Regions from separate parts of the Streptomyces sp. NPDC111656 genome, predicted to be linked through region 1. Evidence: riboswitches for the same ligand, from Rfam matches in the RefSeq annotation. Region 1 holds a riboswitch; the other holds the start of a gene.
The links. A riboswitch is a leader RNA that binds a small molecule or an ion and turns the genes downstream of it on or off. The one in region 1 is predicted to bind cyclic di-AMP.
Positions count from the first base shown of each region.

Region 1 (7,664 bases):
CGGCGAGCTCGTCGGCGTGCCGCCCGATCAGCTCCCGCAGCTGCTCGGCGTACGACTCCTCGTACGCGACCGGCGGGGCGTCGGCGAACACCTGGCGCTGGAGCACGCCCTGCCACAGCTCGTGCATCCCGCCCTCGGGGTCGCACACCGACATCGGCTGCCAGGTGTCCCCGTGATACCCGCCGCGCCAGGTCAGCAGCCGCTGCTTGCCCGGGCGGCCGAGCGAGCGCCAGTGCTGGAGGCACATCTTGACGGCGACCTCGACCGACACCGATCCGGAGTCGGCGAGGAAGACGTGTTCCAGGCCCTCGGGCGTGATGTCGACAAGTCGCTTCGCCAGCCGTACGGCGGGCTCGTGCGTGAGCCCGCCGAACATGACATGGCTCATGCGCTCCAGCTGGTCGCGCGCCGCGTCGTTGAGGACCGGGTGGTTGTAGCCGTGGATGGCCGACCACCAGGACGACATGCCGTCGACCAGCTCGCCCGAGCCGTCCGCCAGCCGCAGGCGTACCCCGCTCGCCGATTCCACGACGAGCGGTTCCTGGCGGCCGGGCATGGGGCCGTACGGGTGCCAGACGTGCCGCCGGTCCAACTCCAGCAGTTCCCGCACGGGCAGCGTGGACGGCTCGGACCGGTCAGGCATTGGGGGCGAGGTCCGTTCCGGCACCCCGGCGGCGTACGGCGACGAGATCCGTACGCGCTTCGGCGGGCTGCTCCTGCTCGGCCTGCACCTTCACGGAACCGCAGACGCCGCCGCCTTCGTGCGAGCCGCACCCGGCGTCCGCGTGCGAGCCGCATCCGGCCTCGGCGTGCGCACCGCAGCCGGCGCCCGCCGTCACGCGGTGCTCCGGCAGGGTCACCTCGCCCGCGCCCTCCACCTCGAACCCGGCGTCCGCGATCATGTCCAGGTCGGCCTTGCCCGCCTGGCCCTCGCTGGTGAGGTAGTCGCCGAGGAAGATCGAGTTGGCCAGGTTCAGGGCGAGCGGCTGCATGCTGCGGAGGTGGACCTCGCGGCCGCCCGCGATGCGGACCTCCACGTCCGGGCAGACGAAACGGACCATGGCCAGGATGCGCAGGCACCGCTGCGGGGTGAGGTTCCACTCCTTGGCGAGCGGGGTGCCCTCGAAGGGGATCAGGAAGTTCACCGGAACGGAGTCCGGGTCGAGCTCGCGCAGCGAGTAGACGACGTCGACGAGGTCCTCGTCCGACTCGCCCATGCCCGCGATCAGACCCGAGCAGGCGGACAGACCGGCCGCGTGCGCCTTCTGGACCGTGTCCACCCGGTCGGCGTACGTGTGCGTGGTCGTGATGTCCCCGTACGTCCCCTCGGAGGTGTTCAGGTTGTGGTTGTAGGCGTCCGCTCCCGCCTCGCGCAACCGCTCGGCCTGGCCGTCGGAGAGCAGGCCCAGGCAGGCGCACACCTCGACGTTCTCGTGTCGGTCCTTGATCGCCTTGATGGTGTCGGAGACCCGGTCCACGTCACGGTCCGTCGGACCGCGGCCGCTGGCCACCAGGCAGACCCGCTTGGCGCCCCCGGCGAGCCCGGCAGCCGCGGCCTGCGAGGCCTGGTCCGGCTTGAGCCAGGTGTATTTGAGGATGTCGGCCTTGGAGCCGAGGCGCTGCGAGCAGTACGAGCAGTCCTCCGGGCACAGACCGGACTTCAGATTGACCAGATAGTTGAGTTTCACTCGACGGCCGAACCAGTGCCGGCGGACTTTTCCGGCCGCGGCCACCACGTCGAGCACGTCGTCGTCGGACGTGGCCAGCACGGCCAGCGCCTCGTCACGGGTCGGCAGCTCGCGCCGAAGCCCCTTGTCCACCAGCGTGTTCAGCAGGTCCATGAGATCCGATCCTGACGTATGCGAGCCGCTGAGGCCAAGGAGAGTTTGCACAACAGAGACGCTTCGACGTGTGGGTATTGCCACATCATGGGCGCCGCGCCGCCCCGCTAGGGTCTGTGCACTGCCTACAAAACGACCACCTTCATAACCCCCCTCACGACCACTCCCAGGGCCCGGAGGCACCAGCATGGCCGGATCGCCGTTCGCGTGGATCGACGAGCAGGCGCACCAGCGCCGACAGGCCGGACTCGTCCGCACCCTGCGCCCCCGCGCCGCCGACTCACCCCTTCTCGATCTGGCGAGCAACGACTACCTCGGGCTGGCCCACCACCCCGAGATCACGGCGGCCGCCGCCCAGGCCGCGCGCCGCTGGGGCGCCGGTGCGACCGGCTCGCGGCTCGTCTCCGGCACGACCGAACTTCATGGCGAACTCGAACGCGAGCTCGCGGACTTCTGCGGCTTCGAGTCCGCGCTCGTCTTCTCCTCCGGCTACGCGGCCAATCTCGCCGCCGTGACCACGCTCGCGCCGCACGGCTCGCTGGTCGTCTCGGACGCGGGCAACCACGCCTCCCTCATCGACGGCTGCCGGCTTGCCCGGGGCGCGACCCAGGTCGTGGCGCACGCCGACCCCGACGCCGTGCGCAAGGCGCTGGGCACGCACGAGGGTCCCGCCGTCGCCGTGTCCGACACGGTCTTCTCGGTGGACGGCGACGCGGCCCCGCTGGCCGAACTCGCCACCGCCTGCCGTGAGCACGGCGCGGCGCTGCTCGTCGACGACGCGCACGGGCTGGGCGTCCTGGGCGACGGTGGTCGGGGCGCCCCGCAGGCCGCGGGGCTCGCGGGCGCCCCGGACGTGGTCGTGACCGCCACCCTCTCCAAGTCGTTCGGCAGCCAGGGCGGAGCCGTCCTCGGCCCCGCCCCGGTCATCGACCACCTGGTCAACGCGGCGCGCACCTTCATCTTCGACACCGGTCTCGCGCCCGCGGCGGCGGGCGCGGCCCTCGCGGCGCTCAGGCTGCTGCGCCGTGAGCCGGAGCGCGCCGCCAGGGCCCGTGAGGTGGCGACGGCGCTGCACACCCGGCTGACCGCCGAGGGACTGGAAGCCGTACGACCGGACGCCGCCGTGGTCTCCGTGCGCGCGCCGTCCCCCGAACAGGCCGTGCGGTGGGCCGCCGACTGCCGGGAAGCGGGACTCGCCGTCGGCTGCTTCCGCCCCCCGTCCGTGCCGGACGGCATCTCACGGCTGCGGCTGACCGCCCGCGCGGACCTCACCGACGCGCAGATCGAGCACGCCGTCGGCGTGATCAGTTCAGCCCGGCGACAAAGCCCTCCCAACTGGCGGGAGTGAAGAGCAGGGCGGGGCCCGCCTTGTTCTTGGAATCGCGCACAGCGACCAGTCCGGCCCAGGGTCCTGGGCCGGGTCGGGCCGTCTCGACGCAGTTGTTCATTCCCGTACTGCGGCTGCTGCGCAGCCATGGCACGTCGCGGAGTGAAGTACTTGAACGTACGTACCGAGGCAGTGCAGTCATGGGGGTGCCTCCTTACGCGCCGTCACCTATCCCGGCGATGTAGTCCAACGAGTCCTCGGGCGAAAGGGCGTGGAACTGAAGGGCGTTGAAGGCCTCGGTGTAGGCCTGAAGGTCTTCTTTCCGTTCGAGATAGAGGCTACTCGTCAAGTGGTCGAGAACAACCACATCCAGATCAGTTGTGTTCGGAAATGAGAAGATAACGAAAGGCCCGGTGACGCCGATATGGGCTCCCGCGGCGAACGGCAGGACCTGAAGGCGCACTTGAGGCAGGGTGGCGGCCTCCCGCAGACGCTCCAGTTGCCGAGCCATCACCTTCGGTCCGCCGACCTCACGTCTTAACACGGCCTCGTCGAGGACGGCGGTCAGTTCCAGCGGCGGATTCGAACGCAGGACGTCCTGCCGGGCGAGGCGCACCTCGACGAGCGCGTCGAGCTTGCCGTCCTCCAGGCCGCCGACGGCGACCCGGGTCACCTCCCGCGCGTACTCGGGCGTCTGGAGCAGTCCGGGCACCACCGTGGTCTCCAGCGTGCGCATGCCGCTGGCCTGGGACTCCAGACTGATGAAGTCGCGGTACGTGGGCGGCAGGACCCCGCGGTAGGCGTGCCACCAGTGATGGCGACCGTTGCCCTCGGAGCCCGCGAGGCCGACCAGGAGCTCCCGTAACTCGGGGTCCGTGACGGCGTAGGCGTCCAACAGGCGCTCCACGTCGGCCGGTTTCACCCCACTGATACCGGTCTCGATCCGGCTCACCTTCGACTGGTGCCAGCCGACGAGACGGGCCGCCTCACCACTGGTGAGACCCGCAACGGCGCGCAGCGCGCGCAGTTCGGCACCGAGCTTGCGGCGGCGCACCGCGGGACCGTGCTGCATGGCCGTACTCCTTACTCCTTCCGAGCCGCCCAAATACGCTCCGTCGTCGTGGAGTTCACCGCATCGAGCGACAGATATATGCATATCTCGGTGGATCGCACCCGTGACCGGCCCAGTGATGGCAGTCTGGCGCGAAGCACCAGTCCGGGACCGTACTCGAACCATCCGCTCCGTGTCGGACTCCGGTCCCGTGGGAAAGGGACGACGTCGCCATGGCAGATCACCAGGAAGCATCCGTCACTCTGCCGAGCGATCCCGCCTCGGTCTCCGCGGCCCGGAATTTCGTCGCCGATGTGCTGGCCGAATGGGGCCTGCCGTGCGACGCCGAAGTCGCGGACACCGTACGCCTGATCGTGTCAGAACTAGCCACCAACGCCGTCCAACATACTTTCGGGCAGTCGCCCACCTTCACGGTGGACGTCCGGCTCGACCGAGACGAACACCTCAGGATCGGCGTCACCGACAGCCATCCGCGCTTTCCCAAACGTCTGCCTGCCGCCGTCCAGCAGGACAATGGACGCGGCATGGTGATCATCCGCTGGCTGACCGCCGAATGCGGCGGCAGACTCGTCGTCCGGCCCACCCGTGAGGGCGGCAAGACGGTCGCCATCGAGCTGCCCTGGACGGTGCCGGCCCAGCCGGTGACGGCCGGCGGCCCACAAGAGCCCTGAGGAGCGGCCCAGTTGTCGTGTCTGCGCTGCGAGGCGCCTCGCGGCGGGGCCCGGAAGGCCTCGGCCGCCGGTGCCGAGCGGTCCCCGGTCCGGTGGACGACGGAGATCGTACGGTGCGGATCTCCCGGTCCCCGCAACCGCGGCCCCACCGGAGCCGCAGCCGTCCTGGCCATCTCTCCGGTGCGACCGCGCTGTCCGGCCGGTTCGGCCGGCGGCAGCCGGGCGATGAGCGCGCTCACGGTTCTCGGTCGGGTGCTTCTTTCGGAGCCGTCGCTGCGCTGACGACGGCACGGTGCACCAGGCCGGGCAGGAGGCCCCACAGCGCCACACAGACGAGCAGCGTGCCCGCGCCCGAGGCGATCCCCGCGGCGCGTCCCAGCGCGACGTCCACGACGAGCAGCACCGATCCCGTCAGCGCCAGCATGAGCACGCCCATCCCGACCGTGGCCAGGACGGAGGAGACCCGCACGACGGTCGGCTTCGCGCCCTGCCGGAACAGCGACCTGTGCAGCGCGGCCGGCGCCGTGAAGAGCGCGGCGGCGGCCACGGCCAGCAGGAGGGTGGTGACGTACGTGGCGCGCTGCACCGTGTCGAGGGACGGGAAGCGCGGGGTGAACGCCAGCGTCAGCAGGAACGCGAAGAGGATCTGCACACCGGTCTGCGTGACGCGCAGCTCCTGGAGCAGTTCGCCGAAGTTGCGATCGGCGCGCTCGAGGGGCGTCTCGTTCCGTTCTTCGGGGGAAGGTCGCTCAGCCATGCTGAACGAGTAACCGGTTCGTCCGCATTTCACGCCCGGAGGGAACCCCGAGGGGGTGCCGGCCGGCGGCACCCCCTCGGGCAGGTCAGCTGACCCGGCCGTACCAGACGCTCTTCGTCCAGATCTTCTGCAGCTTCACGACCTCCCCTGTCTTCGGGGAGTGCCAGATCTTTCCCTTTCCGGCGTAGATGCCGACGTGGTACACGTTCCGGCCCGAGTGGAAGAACACCAGGTCTCCGGCCTTGCGGTGGGACGCGGAGATGTGGTGCGTCTTGTTGTACTGCGCCGCGGCCGTACGAGGCAGCGTCTTGCCCGCCTTCTTGTACGAGTAGAGCGTGAGCCCGGAGCAGTCGAATCGGCGTGGCCCGGCGGCACCGTACTGGTACGGGGAGCCCTTCTTGGAAGCGGCGACCTGAAGTGCCTTCGTCGCCAACGTGGCCGCTTCGGCGTCGGATGCGACGCCAGGAACCACGAGGCTGCCGCCCACGGCGGCGATGGTGAGCGCCGAGGCCGTACCGGCCCGGGTCCACAGCGACGGGACACGATTGAGCGCAGTCATGCGCAACCCTTCGTCAGCCGCCTGTGAAGGATGACCTGTCGGATTCGGGCTGGCGAAGTAGCCCGGCCGCTTGCGCGGCTTCACCCCAAGGACCGCCCGGATTTCTCCGGCGACCCGTCTTGCTGGGTCCTCCACTCCTGCCGATGCACTTCTGTCGACCGGTCATCCGGGCAGCGGCAGGACTCGGCGTCCGCCCGGACCGCCCCGCCGCTGTGGCGGGGGCTTGTCGTCGGAAGGGATCTTCACGCATAGCAGTCACAAAATCCGAGTGGAACCGGCGATTTGTGGGGTTACTCACCACTCACCCGTTCGGGTGGACGACCCCCTGTTCGGGCGATGTTGGGGACACCGACGACGCGCCCACCAGCACCGGAGCATCTCATTCCGCCTCCGGGCTACGCGCGTTGTGCAACTTTTTCGGTTCCCCGAAGGGGTGTGTGATTACTCCATCAGGGGGTACGCCATCTGGTCCGTTTGAACCCCGGGCCGGACGCCTCGCCGACTCGGCGCGCACGGCGACCCGGGTGCGGACGTGTCAATTGTCGGCGTCGGGCGGCAGCGTGACGCGGGCCGCCCGCCGCTCACCGTCGAGGACGCGCAGAGCCTGCGCCAGCGTCGGCGCGTGCACCTCGCTCTCGCCGCGCTGGTGCATCAGCGCGAGGGCGTCCCGCAGCTCGGTGGCCTTGGCGACCAGCGCCTGGGCGGCACGCAGCCCGCGGTAGGTGTCTCCGGGCCGGGCCGGGTTGATACGGCCGAGCAGGTCGACCACGTCGAGGTAACGGTCGATCAGCTCGGCCTCGGCTCGTGTCAGCGCGGGCAGCGGGGGCAGTTCGGGCACCATCGGCGGATCACCTCGCGTCGGGTGTGGCGTTCCTCGCACCGGGCGCGGTGCGCGAGGTCTTGCGGCTGGGGATGATCCCGTCCACCAGTCCGTACGCCAACGCGGCCTGAGCGTCCAGGATCTTGTCGCGCTCGATGTCGGCGGCGACCTGTTCAGGACTCTGCCCCGTGTGCCGTACGAGCATGTCCTCCAGCAGCCTTCGAGTGCGCATCAACTCCTCTGCCTGGAGGGCCAGATCGCTCGCCTGTCCCTGCAGCGGCTCGGGAAGTGACGGCTGGTGGATCAGCACCCGGGCCCCCGGCAGCGCGAACCGCTTGCCCGGCGCGCCGCCGGCCAGCAGTACGGCGGCGGCCGACGCGGCCTGCCCCAGGCAGGTGGTCTCCACGTCGCAACTGACGAACTGCATCGTGTCGTAGATCGCCGTCATCGCGCTGAACGAGCCGCCGGGGGAGTTGATGTACAGCGCGATGTCCTGGTCGGGCGCCAGGTATTCGAGGTGCATGAACTGCGCCATCACGTCGTTCGCCGAGGTGTCGTCGATCGGCGTTCCGAGGAACACGATCCGCTCGTCGAGCAGCTTCGAGTACGGATCCAGG
Region 1 covers NZ_JBVKCA010000001.1:147,968-155,631, forward strand. Annotated here, with positions in the region: gene ACZ7M3_RS00745 (adenosylmethionine--8-amino-7-oxononanoate transaminase) at 1-643, opposite strand, end outside; gene bioB (biotin synthase BioB) at 636-1,841, opposite strand; gene ACZ7M3_RS00755 (8-amino-7-oxononanoate synthase) at 2,029-3,189, shown strand; gene ACZ7M3_RS00760 (DUF397 domain-containing protein) at 3,146-3,370, opposite strand; gene ACZ7M3_RS00765 (helix-turn-helix domain-containing protein) at 3,383-4,240, opposite strand; gene ACZ7M3_RS00770 (ATP-binding protein) at 4,453-4,911, shown strand; gene ACZ7M3_RS00775 (DUF6328 family protein) at 5,147-5,668, opposite strand; gene ACZ7M3_RS00780 (C40 family peptidase) at 5,754-6,227, opposite strand; cyclic di-AMP (ydaO/yuaA leader) riboswitch at 6,231-6,385, opposite strand; gene ACZ7M3_RS00785 (hypothetical protein) at 6,763-7,068, opposite strand; gene ACZ7M3_RS00790 (ATP-dependent Clp protease proteolytic subunit) at 7,076-7,664, opposite strand, start outside.

Region 2 (7,664 bases), on a different contig from region 1:
CCCGCCGGCCCGCCCCCGTACCCCGCCGGCGCGACGACCCCGTATCCCGCCCCGGCGACGCCGTACCCCGCGTACAACCCCTACCAGTCGTAGGTCTCAGGCGGACGCTTCCGTCAGCCTGGCCACCTCCGCGTCCGTCAGGGTCAGGTCGGCGACCGCCAGCAGGGCCGGCAGCTGCTCGACCGTCCGTGCGGAGGCGATGGGCGCCGCGACCGTCGGCCGGGCGGCGAGCCAGGCGAGGGCGACCGTGGCGACCTCGGCGTCATGGGCCACGGCGACCTCGTCGAGGGCGGCCAGGACGCGGATGCCGCGCTCGGTGGCGAGGTGCTTGCCCGCGCCCGCGGCCCGCGCGGAGTCGACCGTCGTACCCGGGCGGTACTTGCCGGTGAGGAAGCCGGACGCGAGCGCGAAGTACGGGACGGCGGCCAGGCCGGTCCGGGAGGCGACCTCCTGGAGCGGGCCCTCGTAGGTGTCGCGCGAGACGAGGTTGTAGTGGGGCTGGAGGGCGACGTAGCGCGCGAGGCCCTCGCGGTCGGAGAACTCCACGGACTCCGCGAGCCGCTCGGCGGAGATGTTGGAGGCGGCGATCTCCCGGACCTTGCCGGCCCGGACCAGTTCGTCCAGCGCGCCGATGATCTCCTCGACCGGCACCGAGGTGTCGTCGAAGTGGGTGTAGTAGAGGTCGATGTAGTCCGTGCCGAGGCGGCGCAGCGAGGCGTCGGCGGCGGCCCTGATGTTCGCCGGGGACAGGCCCTTGTACTCGGGGTGGGTACTGACCTTGGTGGCGAGGACGACATCGGAGCGGTTGCCGCGCGCGGCGAACCACTTGCCGATGACCGTCTCGGACTCACCGCCCTTGTGGCCGGGGAGCCACGCGGAGTAGCCGTCGGCGGTGTCGACGAAGTTGCCGCCCCCGGCCGTGTAGGCGTCGAGCACGGCGAAGGACTGCGCCTCGTCGGCGGTCCAGCCGAAGACGTTGCCGCCGAGGGAGAGCGGGAAGACCTCGAGGTCGGAGGAGCCGAGCTTGCGAAGGGAAGTCATGCCTTATTTCAACAGGCGTACCGGATTGCCGTATTCCGCACACGGCCCCTGGGAACGATCAGGGGTTGATGCCCTTGCTCTGCAGCCACGCCATCGGGTCGATCGCGCTGCCGCCGCCCGGGTGAACCTCCAGGTGCAGATGCGGCCCGGTCACGTTGCCGGTCGCGCCCACGCGCCCGATGACGTCGCCGGTGGCCACCTTCTGCCCCACGCTGACGCTGATGGACGACTGGTGGCAGAACCACAGCTCCGTGCCGTCGTCGAGGGTGAGGATGGTGCGGTAGCCGTACGAGCCGGCCCAGCCCGCCTCCGTGATCGTGCCGCTGTGGACGGCCTTGATCAGCGTGCCGGTGGGGGCCGCGAAGTCGAGGCCGGTGTGATAGCCGGAGGACCACATGGAACCGGCGTCACCGAAGCGGGAGGTCAGGGTGTACGAGGAGGTCGGCAGCGAGTAGCTCTTGGCGAGCTCGGCGAGGCGCGCGGCCTCGGCCTTCTGCTTGGCGGCCTCGTCCGCCTTCTTCTTCTCGGCGGCGACCTTGGCCTCGGCGTCGTCCTTCTGCTGGGCGGCCAGCGCGACCGCCTTCTTCGCGGCGGCGGACTCGGCGGCGTCCTGGGCCGCCTTGTCGATCTGGTCCTGCTGCGACTCGGCCTGCTGGATGATGCGGGCGCGCAGCGCCTCGCCCGCGTCCGTGTTGCCCTGCGCGGCGTCGGCGTTGGTCACACCGGCGCTGGTGAGCGGGGTGGCGGAGCCCTTCGGCGTGCTGGGACCGCCGTCGGATATCAGCGCCTTGGCCGATTCGGTGACCGAGGAGAGGTCGGGCAGCGAGATGGAGACCGGCGGCTTGCCGGGCGCCGCGGTGGCCATGCCGCCCGCGCCGACGGCGGCGATGACGCCGACGCCCAGGACCGTGGAGCTGCGGGCGAGTCCCCCGCCGCGCTGCTTGGAGACGCGGTGCCGGCCGCGGAGGGGACGGATGGAATCCTCGGTGGGGTTCCACTCCTCCCAGGGGCCCTCGTCCTTGCCGTAGGCGTAGCCAAAAGTCTGGGTGTCGTTCGGCGGGAACGAAGTGGGCTGGGCAGGCCGGTTGGACGCCACGTGGGCGTGCTCCTTTCCTTCCTTCTCGCCTACCGGGTTAGCTGACGGGTTCGGAGCAGGAAGGTCTCCTACGCGCGTCAACCCACGGTGTCTCCACCGTGAAAGACGCTCGATTCACCCCAAGTTGGTGGTTCCCCGGTTCCCTCGCGGGATTCGGCGCGTGCGCACGGAGCCGACTCTTGTGACGGCTGGGACGACCGCGCTGCGTTATCGAACGTTAATAGACGCGGGTACCGGATTCCAAGCTGTTCGTACTGATCATTAACGACTTTCGGCCAGGACTTACCGCCCACGACCGGCGGAATTCGGGCGAGTTGGCCGCACGTCCCTACTTGGCAGTTATTTGACGGTGCGTCAGTCGTTATGCGGAGGGGCATCGGCCGATCACCCCTCGTGACATCGATCAAGAACGCCCCTTTCCGTGGCTACGGCCGCCGTACGGCGAGCAGTGCCATGTCGTCCGTCAGGACGCCGCCCGTGTGCCGCCGGACCTCCTCCACGAGCGTGGCCAGCAGGGCGTCGGGGCCGGGGAAGGTCCGTCCGGCCAGCCGCGCGGCCGGATCGTAGAAGCGCCCCTGCGCGTCGCGGGCCTCGGACAGTCCGTCCGTGTGGAAGAGGAGCGTGGCCCCGTGCGGGAACTCCGTCTCCTCGGCACGGTCCGGCCAGTTGCCCAACTCGCCCATGCCGAGCGGCAGTGCGGGGTTCGCGGAGGCGAGCGTGACCAGTGTTCCGTCCGCGTGCAGGAGCAGCGGCGGCGGGTGGCCGCGGTTGACGATCCTTACGAGGCCGCCCTCGTGCGTGATCTCCGCGAGGACGGCGGTGGTGAACCCCTCGAAGGCGTCGACGCCCCCGCGCCGGGTGCCCTCGCGGGCCAGCGCCCGTTCCAGCCGCTGCGCGACCGCCTCCGGCGTGGCCTCCTGCTCGGCCGCCTCCCGGAACGCCCCGATGAGCACCGCGACGGCGGCCACCGCGTCCATGCCCTTCCCCCGTACGTCGCCCACGGCCAGTCGTACGCCGTGCGGGGAGTCCTGCACCGCGTACAGGTCGCCGCCGATGAACGCGCCCGCCTGCGCGGCCTCGTAGCGCGCCGCGACGTCGAGGCCGCCGATCCGCTGGTCGGGTTCCGGCAGGACGGCACGCTGGGCCGCCTCGGCGATCTGGTGGGCCGAGGCGAGTCGCTCGTCGGTGCGGCGGACGAGGATGTTGATGAGCACGGCCAGCACGCCGACGGTCGCCACGGTGGCGACCTCCGTGAGCGCGTCCACCCTGAAGACGATGCCGAGCCGGATGTGGATCGTGAGCACCGCGACGAGCGCCGCGACGCCGGTGAGCACGGTGCCGCGCAGCGAGAAGAGCGGGGCGGCCACGAGCGGCGCGGCCGTGAAGAGAGGGCCCGCGGTGAAGGCCATCGGGGTGAAGTAGTCGTAGAACGCGCCGACCAGGATGAGCAGCGCGGGCAGCACCCGGACGAGGCTGCGCGCGCAGGAGATCCGACGCCGGTCCGCGTCGGCCGGGCGGGGCTCCGACCCGTCCCCGAGTCCGGGATCGGGCACGGGGTCCTCGGGCAACCGCCCACCGGACCGGTCGTACGGCTCGTCACACGACTCCTCGCCCGGCTCGCCGTACGGCTCCTCGGCCCACTGCGCGCCTCCTTGCTGCTGCCCCACCCGTCCAGGCTTCCCGGCACGGGGGCGGGGGGCGAGCGGTGAGGGGCCGACCGGGGGACACGTCAGTCCGAGGCCGACCACCGGACGCCGCCCGCTCCGCCGCGCCCGTGGTGGTGCCCGGCCGGGGCGACGACGGTCCCGCCGTCCGGCACGAAGTCATGACCGCCGTGGCAGGCCCCGAGGAACAGCGCGGACACTGCGAGCAGCAGCGCGAGCGCCGGCGCGCGCCGGACCAGCCACCGATGACAACTCATAGTGAGCGGAAGACTACAGAAAGTCGGGGCGGCGGGGAAAATCGGGGCGGGACGGCAATCGGGAAATCCGGCGGCAAGAAAACCGAGACGGTGAACGGGAAAAACCAAGGGCCGGAACTCGTTTCCGAGTTCCGGCCCTTGGCCTTCAGTAGCGGGGACAGGATTTGAACCTGCGACCTCTGGGTTATGAGCCCAGCGAGCTACCGAGCTGCTCCACCCCGCGTCGTTGAAATTAGTGTACGCCATCCGCGGGGCCCGATTCACCAGGCTTTTCACGGACGGCCGCGGGGCCGCCCCTAGCCGGCCGCGAGAAGGTGACGATTGGGCGCCACGGCCCGCTCCTCGAACTCCGGCAGTACGACGACGTCCGCCCCCGCGGCCACGAGCAGACCGTTCCCGTCGGCCTCCGTCACGAACGTGTCGGGCTCGCGCCACGCGGTGACCACCCGCCGTACCCCCGCGTCGAGGATCAGCCGCGCACAGGGCGCGGGCCGGGACGCCCGCCGCGCGCACGGCTCCAGGCTGCTGTACACGGTGGCGGAGCGCAGCCGCGGATCCGCGGGATCGATCTTCGCGAGCGCCGCCTCCTCGGCGTGCACGACGGGGTCGTCGCCCTCCCGCGAGTGCCCGCGCGCCAGCTCGGTGCCGTCGGCCGCCACCACCACCGCCCCCACGCTGAACGCCGTCTCCGAGGGCGGGCACAGCGCCGCCAGCTCGCAGGCGACGCCCAGCCAGTGCCGGTCCGCGGCGGAGGCGAGGGCGCCTTCCCCGGGTGCGGTGGGGACGTAGCGGACGAGGACCACGTCCCCGACCGGTCGCGTCTCCACCAGCCGCATCCGGCCCGGCGGATATCCCCCGGGTCCGAACAGCCGTGGCGCGTCCGGCTCCCCCACGAAGAGCGGCGCGACGGCGAGCTGCAGCTCGTCCGCCAGCCCCTGTGTCATCAGCTGGGTGTGCACGCGCCCCCCGCCCTCGACCATGAGCCGCCGCACCCCGCGGACGTCGTGGAGGTGTTCGAGCAGGACGCGCCAGTCCAGTTCGGCGCCGGTCGGGACCACGTCGACGTCCAGTCCGCGCAGGGTGTCGGTGGCGCGTTCGGCGCCCTTGTCCGTCGTATAGACGACCTTCTCGCCGCCCGTGTGCCAGAACTGGGCGTCCGGGTCGAGGTCGCCGGAGCCGCTGACGGTGACCTTCAGCGGGTACTCCGGGCGCCCGGCGGCGACCCGCGCCGCCCGCCGCTCGGCGGAGTTGACCAGCAGCCGAGGGTTGTCCGCGCGGATGGTGCCGGCGCCGATCAGGATCGCGTCGCTGGACGCCCGTACCTCGTCGACCCGGTCGAAGTCGGCCGGGCCCGAGAGCAGCAGGCGTTCGGGGCCGGTGTCGTCCAGGAAGCCGTCGAGGGAGACGGCGGCGGACAACAGGACATAGGGGTGGGGCATGGGGCGCACTCTCCAGCTCCGAGCGCAGGGCTCCTAGTGGTTCAAGTTTTAAACAATACCTAGACTGGCGACATGACGACCCGCTGGCTCTCCCCCGCCGAGCAGCGCGCCTGGCGCGCGTACACCGCCGCCAGCTCGCTCCTGGAGGACACGATCGACCGGCAGCTCCAGGCCGAGACCGGCATGCCCCACCTTTACTACTCCATCCTGGCCATGCTGTCCGAGGCACCGGACCGGCGGCTGCGGATGACCGACCTCGCCGAGATCCTGAAGATCACCCGCAGTCGGCTGACGTACGGCGTGACCCGGCTGGCGAACGACGGTCTGGTGCGCCGAGAAGGCTGCCACAGCGACAAGCGCACCCAGGTCGCGGTCCTCACGGACGAGGGGATGGCCGTTCTGGAGCGGGCGGCACCGGGTCACGCGGAGCAGGTCATGACGGCGGTCTTCGACCGACTGACCCCGGAGCAGGTGGGGCAACTGGAGGAGATCTGCGGGGCCATCACCCGCGGCATCCAGGGGGAGAATCCCGGGGCCTGCGGGGAAGATCTGCCGTGGCGGCGGCGTTCTTCGTGAGTCGGCGACGGCGTTCCTCGTAGTCGGCGACGGCGCTCCTCGTGAGCCGTGCGACAGCACTCTTCGTGAGCCGTACGACACAGAATCGAGCAAAGCCGTTGCTTGAACTTTAAAGCACCGTGTACTGTCTGTCTCCGAGGCAGTGCTTCAAAACTGAAGCACCACCGGCACAACTCGCACCACACCCGCTGGACCGGAGAGACAACATGCGCGAATTCCCCACCGCCACGGTGCGCACCCGCGTCACTGTGCCCCTGCGCTTCGGCGACGGCTACTCGGTCGACGCGCAGTTGGTCACCTTCCACGGCCTCGTCGACGACAAGGAGCACCTCGCCGTCGTGCTCGGCAAGCCCGGCGCGACCCCGCTGGTGCGGCTCCACTCCGAATGCCTGACCGGTGACGTCTTCGGCTCGGCCCGCTGCGACTGCGGCCCGCAGCTGCGCGAGGCGGTGGAGCAGATCGCGGAGCGCGGCGGAGTGCTCCTGTACCTCCGTCAGGAGGGCCGCGGCATCGGCCTCTACAACAAGCTCGACGCGTACGCCCTCCAGGACCAGGGCCTCGACACGTACGCCGCCAACGCCGCCCTCGGCCTGCCCGAGGACGGCCGCGACTACACCGCGGCGGCCCAGATGCTCCAGGCCCTCGGCATCGACGACCTGGACCTGCTCTCCAACAACCCGGACAAGGCCGAGCAGCTGCGCGACCTCGGCGTCACGGTCTCCCACCGCGTCCCGACGGGCGTCTTCACCACCGCCCACAACGTGCGCTACCTGCGCGCCAAGGTCCTGCAGACCCAGCACACGCTCCCCCTGCCGGAACTCACGGCGGGTTGAGCCCTCGGGCCCCACGCTCCCCAAGCACACCGAAGCCCCAGGTCAGATTCCCTCTGACCTGGGGCTTTTCGGTAGACCCTGTGGGACTCGAACCCACAACCAATGGATTAAAAGTCCACTGCTCTGCCAATTGAGCTAAGGGTCCACACGCCGGCCCGTATCGATCCCGTGCCGTTGCATCCCCGAGCATAGCCGGACGTGGCCGGGACTCCGATCGGGTATCCGCGTCCCGGCCACGCCAACAGCGAACAGCCCTACGGATCAACCGGTTCGGGCGCGTCCTCGCGCGCCGCCACGCGGGCGACCGAGCGGGCGTGGTCGGGGTTGAGGAACCAGTGGCGGGCCGACACCAGCCACCAGGTCGCGGCGAAGCCGAGGACGACGAGGACCGCGACCGGGGCGTAGTTGAAGGTCTCCCAGGTGACCGGCGAGACCTGCGGCAGCATGAACAGCACCGTGATCACGACGACCCAGGCGACCGAGACGACGCCGATCGCGCGCGACCAGCGGCCCAGGTGCCACGGCCCCCGCTCGAACGCCTCCCCCTTGCGCAGCCGCAGCAGCGTCGGGATGACGTACGCGATGTAGAGCCCGATCACGGCGATCGACGTCACGGCCGCGTACGCCGTCACATTGATCAGGTACGGCAGCCCCAGCACGAGCGCGCCCAGTGCCGCCAGCCACACCGCCGCGACCGGCGTGCGTGTGCGCGGGCTCACGGTGTGCCAGACCCGCGAGAACGGCAGCGCCCCGTCGCG
Region 2 covers NZ_JBVKCA010000030.1:21,596-29,259, forward strand. Annotated here, with positions in the region: gene ACZ7M3_RS46760 (PrsW family intramembrane metalloprotease) at 1-93, shown strand, start outside; gene ACZ7M3_RS46765 (aldo/keto reductase) at 97-1,041, opposite strand; gene ACZ7M3_RS46770 (M23 family metallopeptidase) at 1,100-2,137, opposite strand; cyclic di-AMP (ydaO/yuaA leader) riboswitch at 2,149-2,306, opposite strand; gene ACZ7M3_RS46775 (PP2C family protein-serine/threonine phosphatase) at 2,563-3,690, opposite strand; gene ACZ7M3_RS46780 (hypothetical protein) at 3,867-4,058, opposite strand; tRNA gene ACZ7M3_RS46785 (tRNA-Met) at 4,208-4,281, opposite strand; gene ACZ7M3_RS46790 (dihydrofolate reductase family protein) at 4,355-5,497, opposite strand; gene ACZ7M3_RS46795 (MarR family winged helix-turn-helix transcriptional regulator) at 5,570-6,073, shown strand; gene ACZ7M3_RS46800 (GTP cyclohydrolase II) at 6,280-6,906, shown strand; tRNA gene ACZ7M3_RS46805 (tRNA-Lys) at 6,979-7,051, opposite strand; gene ACZ7M3_RS46810 (amino acid permease) at 7,161-7,664, opposite strand, start outside.
Region 2: another riboswitch for cyclic di-AMP. It lies ahead of ACZ7M3_RS46770 (M23 family metallopeptidase); the one in region 1 lies ahead of ACZ7M3_RS00780 (C40 family peptidase).